3 regions of the Shewanella sp. 10N.286.51.B8 genome follow, and region 2 is predicted to be linked to each of the others. Evidence: predicted binding sites of a transcription regulator. Region 2 holds the regulator's gene; each other region holds the start of a gene.

Region 1 (7,215 bases), on a different contig from region 2:
ACTAACAACTGTATTTGATGCTCCAAAGCAAACGCTTTCAGGCGCTGCTCATCATCGGTTTTCAATGCTTTGGTGATTCTAAGTACTGCAAATATGCCATTTTCAGCTTCAGTGAGTTCAAGGTGACCGAGTGTCATTTTAGCTTGTAACTGATTAAGCACGTTTGAGAAGGGTTCAATCAATGCCGACAATGCTACAGCCAATACATCGCACTGCTTAATATCAACGATATTATTGCTATTGGCAGCTCGAAAGCCTAATTGTAAATGCTTCGTCTTTTTATCAAATAACGTAGCTAGCCGTGCGCGACGACGATAATGCCATTGCTCACCGGTTATCATTGAAGTCATGATCTTGTCATCAATATTGACCGCTAACTTACCCATTAAATTTTGTAGTGCATCTTGCTTATATTCACGCTGCGCATCAATGCTCATATGTTGTAAGTCGCAGCCACCACATTGCTGATAATGAGGGCATTGCGCCGCGACTCTTTTATCGGTTGCGATTTGAATTTTAAGCAGCTTAGCTTTAGCGTACTTTTTCTTTTGTTCAATTAATTGCGCGGTTACCGTTTCACCGGGCAGAGCCCCAGGAATAAATACCACTTTGCCGTCATGTTGAGCAATACCTGCACCGAGATGATCAAGTTGTGATACCGTTAAAGTCAACTTGGCCGACAGTTGTTTAGTTTTGTTTGGTTTTGCTTTAAAAAATTGTGCCATTTTGGCCTCAGGTATTGAATAAATGACTAGTCAAGACGGCTCTGTTTCTGGCAGTCTAGTCCTCATCATAGATAAAAAGTCTTTAGGAATAATGTCTTCACGATGAAAAATGCTAACAACATGACCAAATACAGTCTTCGCTCTTGGGTACTGGTACTTGCGTTAGCGCCAACGGTCATGGTGGGTATTCTACTTGGAAGTTACTTCACCATAAACCGTTTTTATGAACTCGAAGAGACCTTAATCAATCAAGGTAGAAGTATTGTCGAGCCTTTGGCCATTGCCAGCGAGTTCGGACTGGTCACTGAAGACAGAGAAGCCAGCAAACGTTTACTGGCAACATCGCAATTAAACAACTCTGCCCTTATTCACTCAATTGCTATTTTTGATGATGAAAATCAATTATTTGTAACATCTCACTACCATAAAGATTTTGAGAGTATGCGCTATACAGCAGCGTTAAAGTCTTTAATTTCGACTCAGTATGAAACCATCGACGACACCATGGTGATACGGGTGCCGATTATGTCTTATACCGGCGTTAATCAACAAACTAACCCGCAAGGGGTGACAATTTCGCCCGCCAACGGCCCAAGAAAAATTATCACCAATGCTGAAGGGCAACAAATATTGGGGTATATCTCAATATTACTCAATAAAGAAAATGCCTTACTTGAGCAACACCGTGCCGCCATTGCCGCATTTGTCATTGTATTAATTGGGGTGCAGCTGAATCTGTTTTTCACATTCCGTTTGGTTAAGCATGTTAACTACCCCATTACTGAAATGGTAAGAGTAGTAGCAAAAATTCGTGAAGGTAAGTTAGACACCCGTCTTGATGGACAATTAATCGGCGAGCTAGATTTACTTAAGCGCGGCATTAATGCCATGGCTAGTTCATTGTCAGAATATCACGATGAAATGCAGCAAAACATTGACCAAGCGACCTCTGATTTACGGGAAACCCTTGAACAAATTGAAATCCAAAACGTCGAGCTTGATTTAGCCAAAAAGCGCGCCCTTGAAGCCAGTCGCATTAAATCAGAGTTCTTAGCAAATATGTCCCATGAATTAAGAACACCACTAAACGGTGTGATTGGATTTTCTCGGCAGTTAATTAAAACGCCGCTGCACTCAAGTCAGTTAGATTACATAAAAACCATTGAACGAAGCGCCAGTAACTTACTGGGGATCATTAATGACATTCTGGATTTCTCCAAATTAGAAGCCGGTAAAATGGTCTTAGAGAAAATGCCATTCGCCCTGCGGGAAACCATTTCTGAAACCGTCAGCATTGTGGCCGGCAGCGCTCAAGAAAAAAACATCGAACTGATTATTGATATTGACGACAACGTGCCTGAAAGTGTCAGCGGTGATGCGATGCGGGTTGCACAAATCATGACGAACCTATTGGGCAATGCGATTAAGTTTACCGATCAAGGTAGCGTTATTTTGAAAATTCATCTTGTAGGCCAAAAAGATGAAAATATCACCCTGCGCTGTGAAGTAATTGATACCGGTATTGGTATTGATGAAAGTCAGCAAGAATATCTGTTCCAGGCCTTTGGCCAAGCAGACTCGTCTATTTCACGCCGCTTTGGTGGTACCGGCTTGGGCTTAGTGATCACCAAACGTTTGATTAACCAAATGGGCGGCCAAATTGGCTTTACCTCAATTCCAAATCAAGGCTCAACATTTTGGTTCATGCTGCCATTGGAATTAAGCCAGTTTCATATTGGTGAAGTGCTGCATTTGGACTCTTTACGTAATAAAACCCTGTTGTTATTTGAATCAAGAGAGCTAAGCCGCGATATGCTCAATCGCCGCTTTGAAGCGTGGGGGCTACATTTAACCACTGTTGGCCAAATTAGCCATTTAGAGTCAACGCTTTCATCAAGCAAAGTGCATTACGATTATATTCTGCTTAACTGCCATGGCTTTAGTGATAAAGAGCAGTTATTAAGCTGTTTAAGCATGGCGAGGGAAAAGACCTCATGTTTAGTCTTGCTTCATGATTGCATCGAGCAGCAAAAAATATTAAACCAAGCATTGAGGCCTAATAGCGATATTTTACTCAGTATGCCAGTGAGTGACTACGAGTTGGCTAACCACTTAATTCATCCACCCACTCAAACAGCGCTATTAACCGAGTCACTACCCGCGACTGTGTATGAGCGCAAGAATTTGAGCGTACTTGCTGTTGATGACAACCTTGCTAACTTAAAGCTAATCGATACCCTACTGAAAGAGTTGGTGGTTAATGTCATCTCTGTCAATAACGGTGATGAAGCCGTGAGCTATGCCCAAAAACAAGCCTTCGATGTTATCTTTATGGACATTCAAATGCCCGGCACTGATGGGGTTACAGCAACCAAACTTATCCGCCAAGACTCACTTAACCGCAATACACCTATTATTGCGGTAACAGCCCACGCTATCGCTGAAGAGCGAGAATTAATTTTAGGTAGCGGCATGGACGGTTATCTGCCAAAACCCATTGATGAAGCGGCATTAAAAGGGGTGATTGATCGCTGGATAAATAAACCTAAATTTACCCACTTTGATATGCATACCCTTAATTGGGAGCTGTGCTTAGCACAAACCAATCAAAAACCGGATTTAGCATTAGAGATGCTGCAAATGTTGGTGGACTCACTGCCTGAAAGTGTCAGCGACATAGAAACGGCATTAAAAAGCAGCAATAGTTCGCTTATGCTGCAAACCGTGCATAAACTTCATGGAGCGAGTTGTTATTGTGGGGTGCCCAACACCCAAAAACTTTGCCAAGAATTAGAGTCTGCGTTAAAGCACAAAACCAACATCGAAGACTTAGAACCTGAAATACTTGAGTTACTTGACGAGCTAACTAAGGTAGAATCAGCAGCAAATCAAGTGATATCACAGTTATCAGCGGATGTTCCCTATGAGCAATAAACCCGGTTTTTTTAAGCGTTTAAAAGCGCTGTCATTACCTCAAAAGCAACTTTTTGCGACCGCGCTATGTCAGCGCATGCTGCCCAATTACGCCCTTTTCTCCGAAGTGTGTGAGTTTGGCGAGCCTAAAGTATTAAGCACAGTATTGGATTTACTTTGGCAATCACAATACGATAAAAAGCTTAAGTTTAATTACGATATTCACTTACAGCGTTTAGATGAAAATACCCCTGAGCCTGCAGATTTTGAAGCCTACGGTGTTTATCCTGCAATGGATGCTGCTGTAGCGTTATCGACTTTACTCGGTGGCATACAAGCTAAAATCGAAGAAGATATTACCAACGTCAGTAAATTATCATCAAGTACAGTGGCCAACTATATTGAAGCCATTAGCATTGAAGAACTTGAAGACGTCATGAATGAAGATGTTGTAGAAGAGTTCGTATTTAACCATCCTGTAATGCAAGAAGAGAAGCACTTACAAGGAATGTTATTAGATGTGATTGAAGAAACAACAAAAATCACACCTGAATTCATTAAGGAATTACGCAAAGAAATCATTGATGCTGGCGTGTCTAATATCGGCATCAGTCTGCAGCAATGATACTTTTAAAGTAGCAATAGCACTCTTTAAGTAGCAATAGCACTCTTTAATAAGGGCCTGTCATCATGCCCTTATTAAAGATACCGCTAACAGATAGCTTTATACTCTAATGCCAACCTGATGGGCAACATTTACATCCTCCTTGTCGTATCAGATCTATGCAGTTTTTCTTATCTTAGTTTAATTTAAAAACTTAACTTATTTGAATAGCTTAGATTCATCTCATACCTTACCTTTATCTAATATCTTATTGGCGCCATTAAAGTAAGATATCCAACGCCCACATTATTGATATGTCATTCAAGGCCCTAAAAAGGAATCAAGCTTGCCTAGTATCCTAACCCCACTTATCGCTGTTTTTGGCATCATGGTTATTGGCTTTAGTGTCCAGAAACTTAAATTACTCCCCCAAGATAGTGACTCGGCGCTAAATAAATACGTCTACTATATCGCCTTCCCTGCTATTTTATTTATTGCACTGGCCGAAACTGACATTAACGATATTCTGCAATGGGGATTTATATTCGCCTTTGGCCTCGCTATGGCGGGCACATATTGTATTACAGTGATCATCTCAACCCTTGCAGACAATAAACAGCCCGCGCTAGCTGCAATTAGAGGCCTAAACACCAGTTTTGGTAATACCGCCTTTATTGGGATCCCTTTAATGATGAGCTTGTATCCTGATAACAATCAAGCCATCGCCACCGCAGCCATTGCCAGTCTACTGTCCATTATCATGTTCGCATTTGCACTGGTGAGCATGGAACTTGCGGTGAATAAAACCCAACAACGTCATCCTATTATGATTATGCTCAACGCATTAATCACCAACCCCATCGTTATTGGTTGCGCCCTAGGGGTATTGGTATCAGCGCTCAAAATAAACCTACCTGACAGTATCAGCATGATGTTTCGGTTAATCGGAAACACCTCTAGCCCCTGCGCCTTATTTGCCATTGGCATGGTGTTAGCTAAAGCCATGCATCGCGGCGCAAAAGCTGGGCCTAAAAAACATAATATCGCCCTTGAAATGAGCTTGCTGAATAGTTTAAAACTCATTGTCCAGCCGTTACTTGCCTATGTTTTATTAAGCTATTTTAAGGTGGAGTCTGAGCTAGTTTTTATGGGCGTCATTCTGGCGGCACTGCCGACAGCAGCAAGTGTTTACTTACTGGCACAGCGTTACCAAATCTATGCCTTATCAAGTGCCAAGTGCATATTGATCAGCACTACAGCCACCTTTATTAGTTTGCCCATTATTGAAAAAATCTTAAGCGCCTTGGTTTAATCCTCGTATAAAAAATCAGCACCATTTTTTTATACAGCACTTTACTGTATATAAAAACAGTGTAAACTGTATGCAGATACAGTGGTTTGATGGTTATTCACACAAGGATTGATTATGCTGTGCCAATTAAGCATTAATAATTTCGCAATTGTACGTTTTCTAGAACTCGACTTTAAAGCTGGCATGACCAGCATTACTGGTGAGACCGGTGCTGGTAAATCCATTGCTATTGATGCCCTGGGCTTATGCCTTGGTAATCGCTCAGATGCCAATAGCGTTAGACCAGGTGCAACCAAAGCCGAAGTGAGTGCCCGCTTTAGCTTAGATGATGTGCCATTTGCTAAGCGCTGGCTAGAGGACAATGACCTTGATGTCGAAGACGAATGTATCTTAAGAAGAACAATTAATGCCGATGGCCGCTCACGTGCCTATATAAATGGTAATCCAGTTCCGTTAGCCCAGCTTAAATCTCTAGGGCAATTATTTGTCGGTATTCACGGCCAACACGCGCATCATGCAATGTTAAAAAGCGAGCATCAACTGACCCTTCTTGATAGCTACGCCAACCATAAATTATTGCTTGACGGGGTAAGCAAAAGCTATCAACGCTGTAAGTTAATCGAAAATGAACTGAAACAATTACAACAAAATCAGCAAGAGCGTATAGCCAGAAAACAGCTAGTGCAATATCAAGTTGAAGAGCTTGATGAGTTTGATCTTAAAGCCGGTGAATTTATTGAGATTGAGCAAGAGCATAAACGCCTTGCTAACGGCACAGAGTTAATTGATACCTGCCAATCCAGCCTGCAATTACTGTGTGATGACGATGAAGCCAATATTGAATCTTTACTTAATCGGGTCGTGGGCTTAGCTGAGAACCTAACTGAGTTTGACCCACAACTAAGTAATATTGCTCAAATGCTCAATGAAGCGTTAATTCAAGTGCAGGAAAGCAGCAGCGAAGTTCAGGACTATTTAAGCCGAATAGAACTCGATCCTGAACACTTTGCTTACCTTGAGCAGCGCATTTCAAAGGCGATGCAATTATCAAGAAAACACCATGTGAGCTCTGAGCAACTGTTTGAGCATCACCAAGCTTTAAAAGCTGAACTTAGCGAGCTTAATAACGATGCCACAAGGCTTGATGAAATTCAGCAGCAAGTAGATGAAAGCAAAAAAGCTTACGTAATTAGCGCCCAAAAACTCAGCCATAGCCGTAACCGCTATGCTAAAGAGCTTAATAAGTTAGTCACCCAATCGATTCAAGAGTTAAATATGCCCAAAGGCAGATTCTGCATTGAGGTGAATTTTAACCCAGAACTACAATCAGTTTCTGGTTGTGATCAAGTTGAATTCTTGGTTACCACCAACCCCGGTCAACCGATGCAGCCCATTGCCAAAGTAGCTTCTGGTGGCGAATTGTCACGTATTGGGCTTGGTATTCAGGTTATCACCGCTAAAAAGGTATCAACACCAACCTTGATATTCGATGAAGTGGATGTAGGTATTTCAGGACCTACTGCAGCAGTTGTGGGAAGAATGCTACGCAGCTTAGGTCAATCAACTCAGGTGCTCTGTGTGACGCATTTACCGCAAGTTGCAGGTAATGGTCACCAACATATGCTAGTGAATAAATTCACCAAAAGTGGCGGCACTGAGAC
Region 2 (7,215 bases):
CACCCGCTAACTGCAACATAGTGTAATGACCCTCAGGCATGGGCATATCATCAGCCTGCCACTGAAATAGGCTTTGGTAGAATGCTTTCGCGGCATACCAATCATGACTGGCAAGTTCGACCCAACAAGGTTGCCCTTGTTTATAGTGTGACACCTTCATACACCTCACCCTGCTGTTGATAATGACTTATAAGAATAAAGGTTTAAGCTGAACCTAAATGACAACACTCTTTAAGTTAAGACACTTTTAAAGCTAAAGTCGAGTTGGCAATAATGGTTGGTTATTCGTATAAAAAATGACATTTAAATAATAAATACAACTTAAAATCATAGCCTTATATAGACAACAATATCAGCAAGCCATGGCTAGTCACTATCGGTCACAAGTCGTAAATTACACACACCTTTAGTCAAAATGCTAACAGTCACATCCTTACTTGCTAGAAAACGCCCATAAAAAAGCCCTTTTCAAAGGGCTTTTTGGAGGTCATTTCGGTGTTTAAACACCACTTTATCTAGCTAAAGTATTATTTATAAACTGGCAGTAACTCAGCCATCGCCAACAAATGACATGCGCCGGTGATGACACCGAATGCAATAATCACCACAATCAATGGCGTACCACCTGGGACTCTAAAGCTCTTCTCATCAGGGAACATTTTGCGCGATTTGTATGCCATCATGGCTGGCACTATCGCCGCCCAAATGGTCGCCGCTAATGCCGCAAAGCCAATGGCAATCAAGAAACCATTAGGGAATAACAAACCTAATACTGTCGGCGGGATAAAGGTGATCGCAGCTGTTTTAATGCGGCCATTATTGCTTTCTTCAAAGCCAAATAAGTCAGCTAGATAATCAAACAAGCCTAAGGTCACCCCTAAGAATGATGACGCCACAGCAAGATTAGCAAACAAGGTCAACATGGTATTAAGCCATTTACTCGCCATCACATCTGACAGAGCGCCCACTAACACACCCATATTGCCGCCCTGGGCAATAATGTCGCTGAACTGACTACGGGGAATGTTGCCCATGGTTGCCACTAACCAGCAGCTATAAATCACTAAGGCGATAAACGTACCAATAAAGATGGCTTTTAAAATCACTTTAGGTTGTTTGCCGTAATACTTAACTAGGCTTGGCACATTGCCGTGGTAACCAAAACTGGCCAGCCCAAAAGGTAGCGCCGCTAAAATATAAGGCGAGAAACTCGCCTCACCATCTGGCATTAATAATTTTGCGCTATCAATATCAATCAGCAGATTTCCGATGGCGAGAAAAAAGGTAATTAACATCCCGCCAATCATAATGGTGGTAATGCGATCAACCGCTTTGGTACTGATGATCACCACTGCAGCAAGTACGACGGCAAACACTAACCCTGCGATCGGTTGAGGTAAGTTAATCCCCATCCCCGCAAGGGTGTGATTAACAATCGAGCCACCACCACTGATGTAAGCATAGGTCAGGATGTACAACACAAAAGCAATAGATAACCCGTTAATAATCCGCCAAAACTGGCCTAAGGTTACCTTAGTTAAGGTGTCAAAACTGTCACCGGGTTTAAAATGCAAATTGGTTTCAAGTAGCATCAGACCTGACACCAGCATACAAAACCAAATACCAATTAACATGACTAATGAATAGCCAAACCACATGCCTGCACTGACCACAGGCAAAGAAAACATACCAGCACCGACTGTGGTACCGGCGATGATCATAGCACCGCCCAATAAGGATTTATTTTGCGGTTGAGATTGTGTCGAACTCATAAAATTAGTTATTACCCATGTTCCATTGTGACACTATCAACAATGGTTTTTCGAACAGATAAACGCAGCATACCATTGGCATGATCACGTATTCGGATGACTTCAAATTGATTATCGTTAGCGGATAAATACCCTAATTCTTTTAATTTCACACTCAAATTATTGTAGAGCTTTTTATCATAAAACTCAGGCGCAGTAATTCCATGTAAAGCACCTAAACGCTGAGCCAATAAATGGCTGGCGCTTTCTAAATCAGAACGCTCAATTTCTGGTTTGTAAGCCAGTAAATTAAAGATAATCGCGTAACGCTGTAGGGTCTCACTGACCGTGGCGGACAATAACATTAACTGAGTGACATTACTTTGATTGACTTCAAAGTGATCGCTACCGGAAATTAGCTTTTGTTCAACAAACAAATCAAGCACTTGATCCACATAGGCACTTAAATCTTCAATGCCCATAAACAGCTCAGCTTTCAATAATGGGTAAAAATCATTAACAATTTGCTGGATTTTTTCTCGGCTAAATTCTTCATATTGCACCAAGCAACTGGCGATTAATGAAGGCACTGCCATTAGATGAATTATGTTATTGCGATAATAGCTCATCGCAATCACTGAGCTATCTTCAATTGCGATAATTTCGCCGATGGCATCTGTGGTTGAGGTAAATTTATTCAGCGACAAACATTGCTCAACTAGGTCATGAGCTGAGCCCTCAGCCACCGACGCATACTCAGTATAAGGAACATCCTTTAAGATTTTCAGGTAGAGGTCTAGCTGGGTTTCAAGCTCACTGCGCTGCAGGGCGTTTTGCTCTGAAGCCAGCAGCGCCATACTTGCTAATGTCACCGAACTCGCTGCGGCGGCGCCATTGATGTTAGTCATCACTTTATTGGCCAATACATTTACTGCTGGCGTTAACCATGATGGCTTTTGATCCGGATCTTGAGCAATTTCTTCACGCCAATTTGGCGATTGTTGATTTAAAAATTGCTGCACATTGATTGGCTCGCCAAAGTTAACGTAACCTTGGCCAAAGTTGCCTAATTTACGCAGCGCACCAAAGACCTGCCACACTGATTCTTTTTGCTTTTTCTTACCGCTTAACTCTTTATGATAGGTGGACACTTCCATCACATGATCATAACCAAGATAAACTGGCACTAAGGTTACTGGGCGTTCAATGCCCCGCAGTACACAGTTAACTGTCATCGCTAACATGCCGGTCTTAGGCGCTAATAAACGACCGGTACGAGAACGACCACCTTCGGTGAAGTATTCAACCGAATAGCCTTTAGCAAATAACTGATCTAAATACTCACGAAACACTGCGGTATAAAGTTTATTACCGTTAAAGCTACGACGAATAAAGAAAGCACCACCACGGCGGAACATAGGGCCTGCTGGCCAAAAGTTTAAATTAATACCGGCGGCAATATGCGGCGGCACCATGCCTTGGTAATACAAAATATACGACAGCAGTAGGTAATCCATGTGGCTACGATGGCAAGGCACATAGACAATTTCATGACCATCATGATGCAGCTTACGCACTTTTTCAGCGCTTTTAATGCTAATACCGCTGTATAACTTATTCCACAACCAAGTAAGAAAGCGCTCAGCAATACGCACTAAGCTGTCTGAGTAATCCGCTGCAATTTCATCTAAATACTGAATAGCTTTTTCGCGGGCTTTGTCTTCAGGAATTTTTTTATTAAGCGCTTCTTCTTTTATCGCTTGAGCAATGGCATCAGACTTTAATAATGAGTTGAACATTGCCTGACGATTTGGCAGTTGTGGGCCTGTCATCACTTTACGTTGGCGTCTAAAGTGCACTCGCGCCACACGGATAAGTTTATGCGCAATACTGACATCAGTGCCGTGTTCATCAGCCATATAACGTAGCGACATAGCATTTGAGAATTGAATAAAGCTATGGCGACCTAAGAACAAAATCATCAACCATTTACGTAACCAGGTCGGGTTTTCACGCTCAAATACGGCTGCGGTCATGGTGTCATCTTCTTTACCAGGGATACGTCCCCAATACAGACTCACTGGCACCAATTGAATATCAAGTTGATCATTTTTTTTATGTAAGGCTAATAAGCTGGTGAAGTTATCAACAAATTTTTCGCCACTTAAACGCTTGCCAAATAGAGGCTTACGACCTTCAATACACACAATTCTAGGGGTATTTAAGCCATCAACGTCTAGTCGCTCATAAGGGCTCGGTAAGCCATATTTGGCGGTCACTTCATTTAATGCCGCAATATCACTGAGTGATTCTGTCTTCATCACATAGACCACTGGTTTATCTGGGTCTAAGTTCAGATCGGCAAAGGGATCTTCAGGCACAACAACCGTGTGCACCATCAGTTTTTGAATCCAACGTAATGATTTTGCTATGATTGAGTCAGGTTTTAACATGAGTGTTCGCATATTCAACATCAATTAATTGGCCATAGAATACCAGATAATGGTTCAGTTTCACTAACAAGGGTCTATACAGAGAATATTTGTTCAGTAAAAAATAGCCATATCCGAATAACAACCAACCTATTTTCAATCAACACTACTGTATAAATATACTGTTTAAACAAACGATGTGAGAAATAGCCAATTTCATCGGTTTAAAAAGCTGACTTACCTTCATTAACTAAATAATTAAATTACATATACTTAACCGTGCCCCCATATATAGCCAACAAGAATTAGATGATAATAGTTAAATTAATTTGGTTAATACTTGCGCGACCACCGATACTGTATATAATGACAGTCACTGTATAAAAAAACAGGAATCAATATGAGACCTTTAACGCCACGCCAAGCTGAAATATTAGAGCTAATTAAATGTAATATCGCCGAAACAGGTATGCCGCCAACTCGTGCAGAAATTGCAACTCGATTAGGCTTCAAAAGCGCCAATGCCGCTGAAGAACACTTAAAAGCACTGGCAAAAAAAGGCTGTATTGAAATTATTCCTGGTACCTCTCGCGGGATCCGCATGGTGCAGGTGGAGGAGGAAGTTGAAGCAGGCTTACCACTTATCGGCCAAGTTGCTGCAGGTGAACCTATCCTTGCTCAAGAGCATGTTGAACAGTATTTCCAAGTTGACCCAGAAATGTTTAAGCCCAATGCTAATTTCTTACTACGCGTTCGAGGCGACAGTATGAAAGACATTGGTATTTTAGAGGGCGACTTATTAGCAGTGCATAAAATGCAAACTGCCACCAATGGTCAAGTTGTAGTGGCACGTCTTGAAGACGATGTAACCGTGAAAAGATTTGAAAAGAAAGGCAATATTATTTATTTACATGCTGAAAATGCAGAATATGAGCCGATTAAAGTTGATTTAAGTTGCCAAAACCTAACGATTGAAGGGCTTGCTGTTGGCGTTATTCGTAATGGAGGTTGGTTATGAACACATTAATAGGCAATGCACCGCGTCACCCTGGATTATGGGTAGATATGGCATCTGATCCCTTACCCACTAAACAAGGGATTGAAACCAAGCGCACCCAAAACCAAGGCTTAACTGAATTGACTCAATTATGCAGTCAGTTAGCCATTTTAAGTCAGCAAGGCCTTTGGATTGTACTGATTAATCCGCCGCATATCGGTTATAAGCAAATTCTTGCTAATGCCAATGTTCGTATGGACAGAGTATTGTTAGTTCACACCAAAGATGAAGTCGAAACCCTGTGGGCGATGGAAAAAGCGCTCACTAACGGTACTTCAAGTGCAGTAATTACTTGGACACCACCATTAGATGCCCGCGACAATCGCCGCATTCAATTGGTTGCCAAAAATGCCTTAGCCCAAGGGCTTATCATTGAAGATGTAAATACTCACTTACCTGAAGGCGACCCATTAACGCAAACTTTAGCAGTACAGACTCGGGTAAACCTTACCTCGTTTCACTAGTAAAATATGACTAAAAAAGCCCTTCACTACGCTGAGGGGCTTTTTTTTGCACTTTTTTCAGCAAATTAGATGATAAAGTGATCTTGATCAATATTTAATCTCCAAGTAATGTAGTTAACAAGGTAGTAACAATTTATCGTACTGCCGAGAATAAATGTCAAAAAGATACAAACGCTATTAAAAGATTGAGCTGGTACCGTGCGGTATAGAAAGCCTTGAATGTAAAGCGTCAAATATAATTGATAAGTTCAGTATTAGGTACAAGTGTGGCACCGTAACGTAATAACATAATTGAGTTTTCAAGCTCAAAGCCACCGTGTACTTTGAAATGATCAAACTTTTTCGGGTATGAAAAGTTTGCATAGAGCAGAGTATTACTGTGTGGCTTTTCTTTGTAATTGCAATTCGCAATTAGCAGAGGAGTAGTCTTGTGAAGCGATTGTTGTACGGATTAATGGTGGCGTTGCTTGCAACCCCACTCACAGCGGCAGAGATGCCCTTAAACATGACTCAAGGTGTAACAGAGATCAGTGGCCAGGTTTACGACCTGCATATGATTATTTTGTATATCTGTTGCGCCATTGGTGTCGTGGTCTTTGGGATCATGATTTATTCCATGATCTATCACAGAAAATCTAAGGGTGCAGTTGCAGCCGACTTTCATGACAGTACCAAGGTTGAAATAGCTTGGACAGTATTGCCATTTCTAATCCTAATTGGCATGGCAATCCCAGCAACAAAAACGCTGATTGCTATGGAAGATCCCAGCGATGCTGAACTGACAGTCAAAGTGACGGGCTCTCAATGGAAATGGCATTACAGCTATTTCAATGAAGATGTCGAGTTTTTCAGTTTATTATCTACCCCAGCAGACCAAATTACTGGCACCGCAGATAAAACCGACACCTATCTTTTAGAGGTCGATAAGCCGCTGGTTTTACCAATAAATCGTAAAGTACGTTTTTTAATGACCTCGGATGACGTTATCCACTCTTGGTGGGTACCAGCATTTGCCGTTAAAAAAGATGCAAATCCTGGTTTCATCAATGAAGCTTGGACTAAAATCGATAAAATAGGTACTTATCGAGGCCAATGTGCCGAACTATGCGGTAAAGATCATGGCTTTATGCCTATTGTTGTTGAAGCCGTTTCTGAAGCAGACTTTGACCAATGGCTAATCGACCAAAAGCAATTTGCTGTCGATGCTAAAGCCGCTGCACAAGCCTCACTGAGCCAAACCCTTAGCTATGACGAGTTAATGGCCCAAGGCGAACAAATCTACATGGGTCGCTGCGCGGCTTGCCACCAACCTAATGGTGCTGGTTTACCTGGCGTCTTCCCTTCCCTAATTGGCAGTCCAATGATTAAAGGCCCAGTGTCTGGCCATATCGATATTGTCGTTAATGGTAAGCCTGGCACTGCGATGCAAGCGTTTGCCAAGCAGCTAACGGCAACTGAAATTGCTGCAGTAGTCACTTATGAGCGTAATGCTTGGGGTAATGACTCTGGCG
Region 3 (7,215 bases), on a different contig from region 2:
TGCTGCGGTCTGTCTCGCAATGATTGCACGCCGATATCAATGGAGCCATCGATCAAGCCATCATTACTGGATTTTCGCCATTGTCTTAACTCTATGGTGGCATTGGTTTGTTTGCGTAATTCATTGATTAGGCTTTTACCCATTAATACCATCAAGGGTTCGCCTAAGTGCACCGAAATGAACTGCAGGTTTTTAGGGTCAAAGTATTCTGGTTCTAGGGCTAAGCTAATTTGCTCGATAGAACTTTGGATTTGCGGGGCGATTTTATCGGCATAACTGGTGGGTTGTAGGCCATTAGCGGTGCGAATAAATAACGGGTCGCTTAGTTCTTCACGTAATTGAGCCAATACTTTTGAGACAAATGATTGTGAGCGGCCCAGTTGCTTGGCGGCTTTTTGGGTCGAGCCTGATCTATACAGGGTGACAAACACATTCAGTGCATTCAAATCCATGAGATACCGATAAATAAGTGCAATTTAACAATATATTACACTATAAATTCGAAGCGTACATTGGGACTAAAGTAAATAGTTCATTTGGAATATCGGTTATTCCGTTATCACAGTGAGTTATTGCTAGTATTCAGCTCATATACAGCGAGACATTGTTACTCTCCCTGTTAAATATCTCATGTTTTTAGGATCTTTATGACTGAATTACCTGATATCGACACGGTTCAACCATCATTGAGCAATAAGTTATCTTTCTATGTGCGAAAAATGACCACATTTATTTTATCGTTATCGGTTATCGGACTTTTAAGTTATGGCTTCTCATTACTCACTCAAATACACGGTAAGCAATTACCTGAAGGCTACTTTGTTAATGGCTACCCCAGCATTTTAACCCTATTAGATTCTGAATTTTTTATGGGCTTTGTGTTTGTGGTCACCATTTTGATCATTTGCTATGTACTGCTGTTATTTTGGAAATTACATGAAGTTGCAGTTCATAAGGCAGAAGCCATGTCGAGTGCCCATACCCAAATTGTGTTTGCTTTATCTTTATGTGGTTTGTTTATTGATAAGACCTGGTGGGTACTGGCGATAATCATTGCTTTTGGGCGCTGGGATGTCCTATCTAAACGGTTATCAAGCATCATTAGTAATGGCATCAAAGGAGTTAAATCATGAAAGAGATCATGTTGCCTTATGTGTTAATTATATGGCTCTTAGTCAAATTAGGGGTCATTCAATGGAACCTTACTAATGCGGTACGCACCATTGGTTTAGGAATGTTTATTGCTTTTTCATTGTTTACTGGCCATCGCTTTTGGTCACCCGCTGATTTAACCGATAGCTCAACCATTAAAGCGCCTCATGCAGTGCTAAGTCCACTCATTGGTCAGGAAGTTGAAAACGTCTATGTGACTCATAACCAAATCGTTAAAAAAGGGGACTTGATTTACACCTTAGTATCAGTGGATAGCACGGAACAAATCAAAGCCCTTGAAGCCAGTAAAAATGCAGTACAAGCGCAGCACGCTGCCGCAATCCAACAAATTAACGCTTTAAATGTCAGTATCAATAATGATGAGCGTAATTTAGCGCGTCTAACGGCCTTAAAAGAGCATGCAAGTCAGGTGGACCGCGATAATTTACAAGCGCAGATTGATGCCAATCGTGCCCAAGTGGCTGCCAATATTGCCCAGTTGGGCGCGCAAACAGCGCAAATGCAAGCTATTGAGGCTGATATTGAATCGGCTAAATGGACAGATTCACGTCGTGAAATACGGGCTCAATATGATGGGCAGCTTGCCATTACCAATGTAACTGAAGGCACCCGCTTGGGTAATATGCACTTGTTTGATACCAGTAAGAAATTTTTAGAAATGCGCATCGCCGATCAATCATATCGCTATATAAAACCTGGGCAGTTTGCCGAGTTCTATGTGGATGCTTATCCGGGAGAAATCTTTAGAGGCAGAGTGCACAGCATTACTTCAGGTACGGGCGAAGCCATGATTAACCCCATGAGTGGCAGTCAACATGTGCGCCAGCATGTGGGTAACAATGGCGGCTCTCATGGTCGTACAGTCGTTATTGAGTTTGAAGAACCTGAAGGTTATTCATTACCGATTGGGGCAACCGGCTCAGCTTGGATTTCTGCTGAGAAACCCCATCCAGCATTGGGCTTTATGGATATCATTGGCGCGGCGACTGTTAGGCTTAAAGCGTTAAAGTCGTACCTTAATGCGCTTTAGTGAATGCGTTCTAGTGAATGTGCTTTCGTTGCGAGTCATTGGTATTAGCATTAGCAGAGTGAGTAATATGACTCGCTCTTAATTGCTTATTACCACAGGGTTTACTCATCCTAACTGAATTGATTCAAGCTAATTACTTTAACCTTTAGACAATGCCACTTGTGTTTCATTACAGCTTTCAAGGGCACTATTTTGCTCAAAGTTTTGGTTGAGCTGGTCGTTATAGTAGTCGCTAAATTCGCGCATAAGCCCTAGTGCCAATATTGCTATTGTCATTACTTGGTAGAGTATTCCTGACCATGACATCAAATATATTGAAAGCATCAGGTTTAATCCATTACTGGCAACCATAGCTAACCTTAGTTGACTGCCCGCTAAGAAGAATAAACTAAAGCTCATTACGACTGCAGCGATAACCGCGCACCATTCACTCCAATGCTCAGCCCATAGAAAACCCTGCGTCATGGCAATAATACTAAAGCTGAGTGACATGGCTAAAGGTGATGTTAACCAGGCAGTCGATGCAAGATTTTGCTGGTTATTGCTATTCAAACTTTGACATAAACGAAAGCGAATAACATTAACTAGTTGGTTGGCCATGCCGAGAAAGCTGCCTAATAAGCCTAAATGGATTGCGGTAAGTACTGACGCTATCATATTGCCATGAATAAATTTGCAGTCTTGTTGTTGGCTATTTGCCCACCAGCCAATGGCCATTGAGACAAAGCCAATAAGCTGAAAGTAAAATAGGGGTTCGGCAATAAACTGAAAATCAAATGCGGAAAAATCTAACACAGGCAAGCACAATCCAAGAAAATTAAGGATGCGTATTGTCGTTTTTTTCAGCAATAACACAATGGCTAAAATCGCATAATAGCCTCGCTCATGTGATTAGATATAAAACTGTGAACTGGAGAGTGTTTTTTGAACAGCTAGAGTTGGCTAAGTTGTATTTTTGTTGAGCTTAAGATCGATTAATGTACTGTTTGGGTTTGATATTAGTTGTCCATTTTACGCTAATTTAAAGCCACAACTAAACCTGAACCAAGTCAGAATAAAAACCAGCACACGCAAATCAATTTATCACCAATTTAGCCACAGTGGATTTGCGGAATATCTTGCCAACAGCTGGTGTATTGCGGGGTTAATAGCTCACGGCGCATATGCCATTTACCTCCAATACCTTGGGCGGCGACAAATATTGCATCACTACCGTAGCGTTGATTTAACTTATCAAAAACCTGCATCAAGGCAGGATCTTTTACTGGGGCAAACAAGTCTGTTTGCAAATGTTTGACCGGTGATAAATCTAACAATCCAATCCCGATTTTATAGTAGCGAGTATTGGGGTTATAAAGCTTACGGGCAATTTCTGCTGCGTAACTGATGATTTCACGGTTGTCATTAGTTGGATATGCACAGCGGTAATGATATTTAAAGCCATTAGGCTGTTCATCATAAGGGGAGTTACTGGCAAAGATCAGTATGGTGCTAGCCACAGAGCCTTGCTTTCTGGCTTTGGCTGCCGCGATACCAGCATGCTTACTGAGCGCCTGTAATAATGAGTCTATATCGCTAATACGTTCACCGACACTACGAGTTGAAAAGATCTGCTGTTTATCTGCTCTGGCGCTATCCCAGCCTTTACAAGCCTCGCCATTGAGCTCTCTGACTGTACGCTCGATTTCAATACTAAATTGGCTACGAGCAATGCCTGGTTGTAATTTAGCCAGATCCAGTGCGGTGGTGATCCCCATGGCATGTAATTTGTTACCGATCCGCGAACCGATCCCCCACACATCGGTGACTTTCATTGTCGCTAAAATGGCATTTCTTTGCTCAATGGATTGGATATAACATACCCCGTTATAGCCCTGGAGCTTTTTAGCGGCATGATTGGCCACTTTGGCAAGGGTTAAGGTGGCAGCAATACCGACACACACAGGTAAACGGGTTTCTTTCCATACCGCGCGGCGGATCATAGCGGCATGGCTTAATAAACACGGGATCGCAGGGTAACAATGTTTAAATGACAGAAATGACTCATCAATAGAGTAAATATGTTGCTCAGGTGCAAAGCGGCCAATCACTTCCATCATAGAGTGAGACAAAGAGGCATAAAGCTCATAATTGGAGGAAAGCGCAATCACGCCTGCTTTTTCACAAAAATCGCGCACTTCAAAGTAAGGACCAAATTTACCCACTCCTAATGCTTTTGCCTGGCGGTTAGCCGCCACAATGCAACCATCGTTATTGGACAGCACCACGATAGGACGGCCACGCCACTCTGGGCGAAACACTTGCTCGGCGCTGCAATAAAAAGAGTTGGCATCAACGAGTGCATACATAATTTAACTGTCCGTTAGTCGTTAGTTTAATCCGCTAACATTAGTTATTAACTAATATAGGGCTTTGGCGATGACAACGGATTGAACGGATCACCACGCCTTCAACACTGAAGTTGTCATACTCTTGTATCGTGACACTCTGGTGAAGATCATTTGCCGATAATAATAATCGCCGCTTGATATCAATGAGCTTACAGACAAAGTTGCCGTTATAGTTTGCCACTATCACATCATGGTTTTCGACACTGACATGGCGATCCACAATGAGAATATCCTTATCAAAAATGCCGATTTTCTCCATAGAGTCGCCGCTAGCTTGGCCAATAAAAGTGGCACTGGGATGTTCAATCAATAGCTCATCTAAACTTAATGGCAGTTGCCGATATTCAGCAGCAGGACTTTCAAAACCAGTAATACCGGCACAAGCAAAAATAGGAATAACCTTCATAACAATCGACACTCAACAGTACTGTATGTTTATACAGTATTATAGCTGTCCCCGTAAAATTGGCAATAAATTCCGTAAGGTTGTCGAATAAGTGTGCGAATTGTTGGTTATTTAATCTGCTATGGGTCATTGAGGGAATGCTTTGCTGAGTGAGCTGAACTAAACAGCATTGCTAAGTACTAAATTATGAGCAAGGTAAGCGTGAGTGTTTAAGATTGAGTGGCGACTATTATCGAGCTGCTGTCGAACCATTAGCCGAAAATAACCTAATAAGCATTCTTTAAGGAAAAACGTTAAAAGTTAATTGTTTGTTCAGCTTACGTTTAGCTTACGTAGGTAAAATAGAGGCAAGTTTAAAGCTTATTATCAGTATCAGAATTCAGTTGTTCATCAACGGGAGTAAACATAATGAAAAAAGTATTTATCATTTCAATGTTAGCAATATTATCTTTTGACGCGAGCGCTAGCCCATCGACTCAAAAGCCCGTTGTCATTCAAATTCAGGATTCATTCACGCAAATCAATAGTGCTTTAAGCTGCTCAATTGTATATGCCCACACTCCGATGACTTCACAGGCCGATTATTATAAAGGAGTAGTCTACGAACGCTATTCAGATCTTGTTGAACAACTCGTGTTATCAGGCCAGTCAGAAGAGGGCGCAAGACAAACAGCGATTGAAAAAATTGTCATGCAAACACAAACCATTGAACAACAAATCAATGATACTAAAAGCGGTGGAAAAACAGAGTTAAAACAACTGCTGCAACAAACGGCTAAAAAGAATGATTGTGTCCACTACGCAAATAATTAAGATGTACGGTCACAATTAAGATGTACGGGCATAGTTAATATTCATAAAGCGATTAATATTTACCACGAATAAAGCAGACATTTTACCGTGGCAGGAACTTCTAGTTCTGAACAGAGTAGTGGTCTGCTAAACTGCCTTTGTCATTTCTAATCAATTAAAATTTTTTATGCAAAGTAAGCCACTTCGTCAAGCCAAAACAATCGAGAATGTTTTCAACAGTGCCTATTGGCACCTTGGTCAGCAAGATTTTACTATCAATGAAATTCGCACCAAGCTTGAGCGTAAAACCGATAACCAGCAATGGATTGACACTGTTCTCGCTAGACTCATTGAAAGTGGCTATTTGAAAAAAGATTTTGATTTTGCCGTTCGCTATTGCGAACTGGCCTTTAGTCATGAGACGGGTAAAGGCGCTATCAAACGTAAATTACAATTAAGAGGCGTATCAGTTGCTGAAATTGATACCGCAATTGAACAAGTCATGCATGAGCAAAATGTCGATTCATTTGAAATGGCGACAGCGCGATTGCAAAACAAATTTGAACACTTTCATGGCACTAATAAAGAAAAAGTTTATTCACAGATGACCACCAAAGGGTTTTCTCGCGCTGAAATTGATTACGCACTATCACAACACCCTCAAGTTGACACCCTGCGCAGTAAATTAGCCATAAAAGCAGACAAGGCTGACCTGAAGTCTGAAATTATCAAGTTGTATAATAAAGGCAAAGGCAAAACGCTGATCTTGCAAGAATTAAAACAGCGGCTTCTTGATGTCAGTGATTTCGAAGAGCTGATATACCAACTAAGCCTAACAGAAGAGTTAGACTTTTATCTCAGTTGTAAAAGTCAGCTGGCTAAAAAGCGTTATGATTTATCCGACTATAAAGAAAAGTCCAAAGCCTATGCTTACTTATCTCGAAAAGGCTTTGATAGTGATGAAATAAAAGAGGCCATGACTTTAGATGATGATGCATAGCTTCTGTCTATTTAAACTATTTGGAGTTTTAAAGCTACTTACTAGCTTGTCGTTGTGCTAATTCAATCTGTTGCCAAATACTCTCTGCTGCAGAGGAAAGGCTAGCGTAACTTTTTATATCCCCCTTTCTTTGTGCCTGCATGGCTTGTTCTTGCGTTAAATCATATTGCTTGCGTAAGTTTTTAATGGGATCTCGTTTGAATATGCCAAACATAGGTGAATCCTGTTAGAAAGAAGATGCATAGTTATACGCCTCAACGAGGAAATAGTTTATAAAAGTGCAATTTTAATGGTCGTAAGTTTATATATTGGCTGTTAAATTAAATTGCTGTTGGTCATGCTTGCTAACAGTGTTTGAGCCCCTAGGTTCGCTTTTTATTCGGCACATCAAAAAGTCGTGAAAAAAATTCAACCTAAGAATCAT

The links. Region 2 encodes LexA, which represses DNA repair genes until DNA is damaged. Its sites were predicted from a motif close to TACTGTATNNNNATACAGTA; they were not measured.
Region 1: the regulator LexA is predicted to act here: its motif matches at 5,619-5,638, upstream of recN (DNA repair protein RecN).
Region 3: the regulator LexA is predicted to act here: its motif matches at 5,019-5,038, upstream of AB4160_RS06070 (LexA family transcriptional regulator).

Annotation. Positions count from the first base shown of each region.
Region 1 is NZ_JBFRKG010000007.1:226,692-233,906, reverse strand. It holds gene rlmD (23S rRNA (uracil(1939)-C(5))-methyltransferase RlmD) at 1-725, opposite strand, end outside; gene barA (two-component sensor histidine kinase BarA) at 828-3,659, shown strand; gene AB4160_RS03780 (YjaG family protein) at 3,649-4,263, shown strand; gene AB4160_RS03775 (AEC family transporter) at 4,589-5,554, shown strand; gene recN (DNA repair protein RecN) at 5,669-7,215, shown strand, end outside.
Region 2 is NZ_JBFRKG010000035.1:9,778-16,992, forward strand. It holds gene AB4160_RS13655 (VOC family protein) at 1-160, opposite strand, end outside; gene mtr (tryptophan permease) at 528-1,772, opposite strand; gene plsB (glycerol-3-phosphate 1-O-acyltransferase PlsB) at 1,784-4,204, opposite strand; gene lexA (transcriptional repressor LexA) at 4,584-5,201, shown strand; gene AB4160_RS13675 (cell division inhibitor SulA) at 5,198-5,704, shown strand; gene coxB (cytochrome c oxidase subunit II) at 6,135-7,215, shown strand, end outside.
Region 3 is NZ_JBFRKG010000010.1:92,053-99,267, forward strand. It holds gene AB4160_RS06045 (LysR family transcriptional regulator) at 1-452, opposite strand, end outside; gene AB4160_RS06050 (magnesium transporter) at 648-1,133, shown strand; gene AB4160_RS06055 (HlyD family secretion protein) at 1,130-2,203, shown strand; gene AB4160_RS06060 (YgjV family protein) at 2,342-2,998, opposite strand; gene AB4160_RS06065 (Y-family DNA polymerase) at 3,295-4,551, opposite strand; gene AB4160_RS06070 (LexA family transcriptional regulator) at 4,592-4,999, opposite strand; gene AB4160_RS06075 (hypothetical protein) at 5,408-5,812, shown strand; gene AB4160_RS06080 (RecX family transcriptional regulator) at 5,979-6,791, shown strand; gene AB4160_RS06085 (DUF6435 family protein) at 6,826-7,005, opposite strand.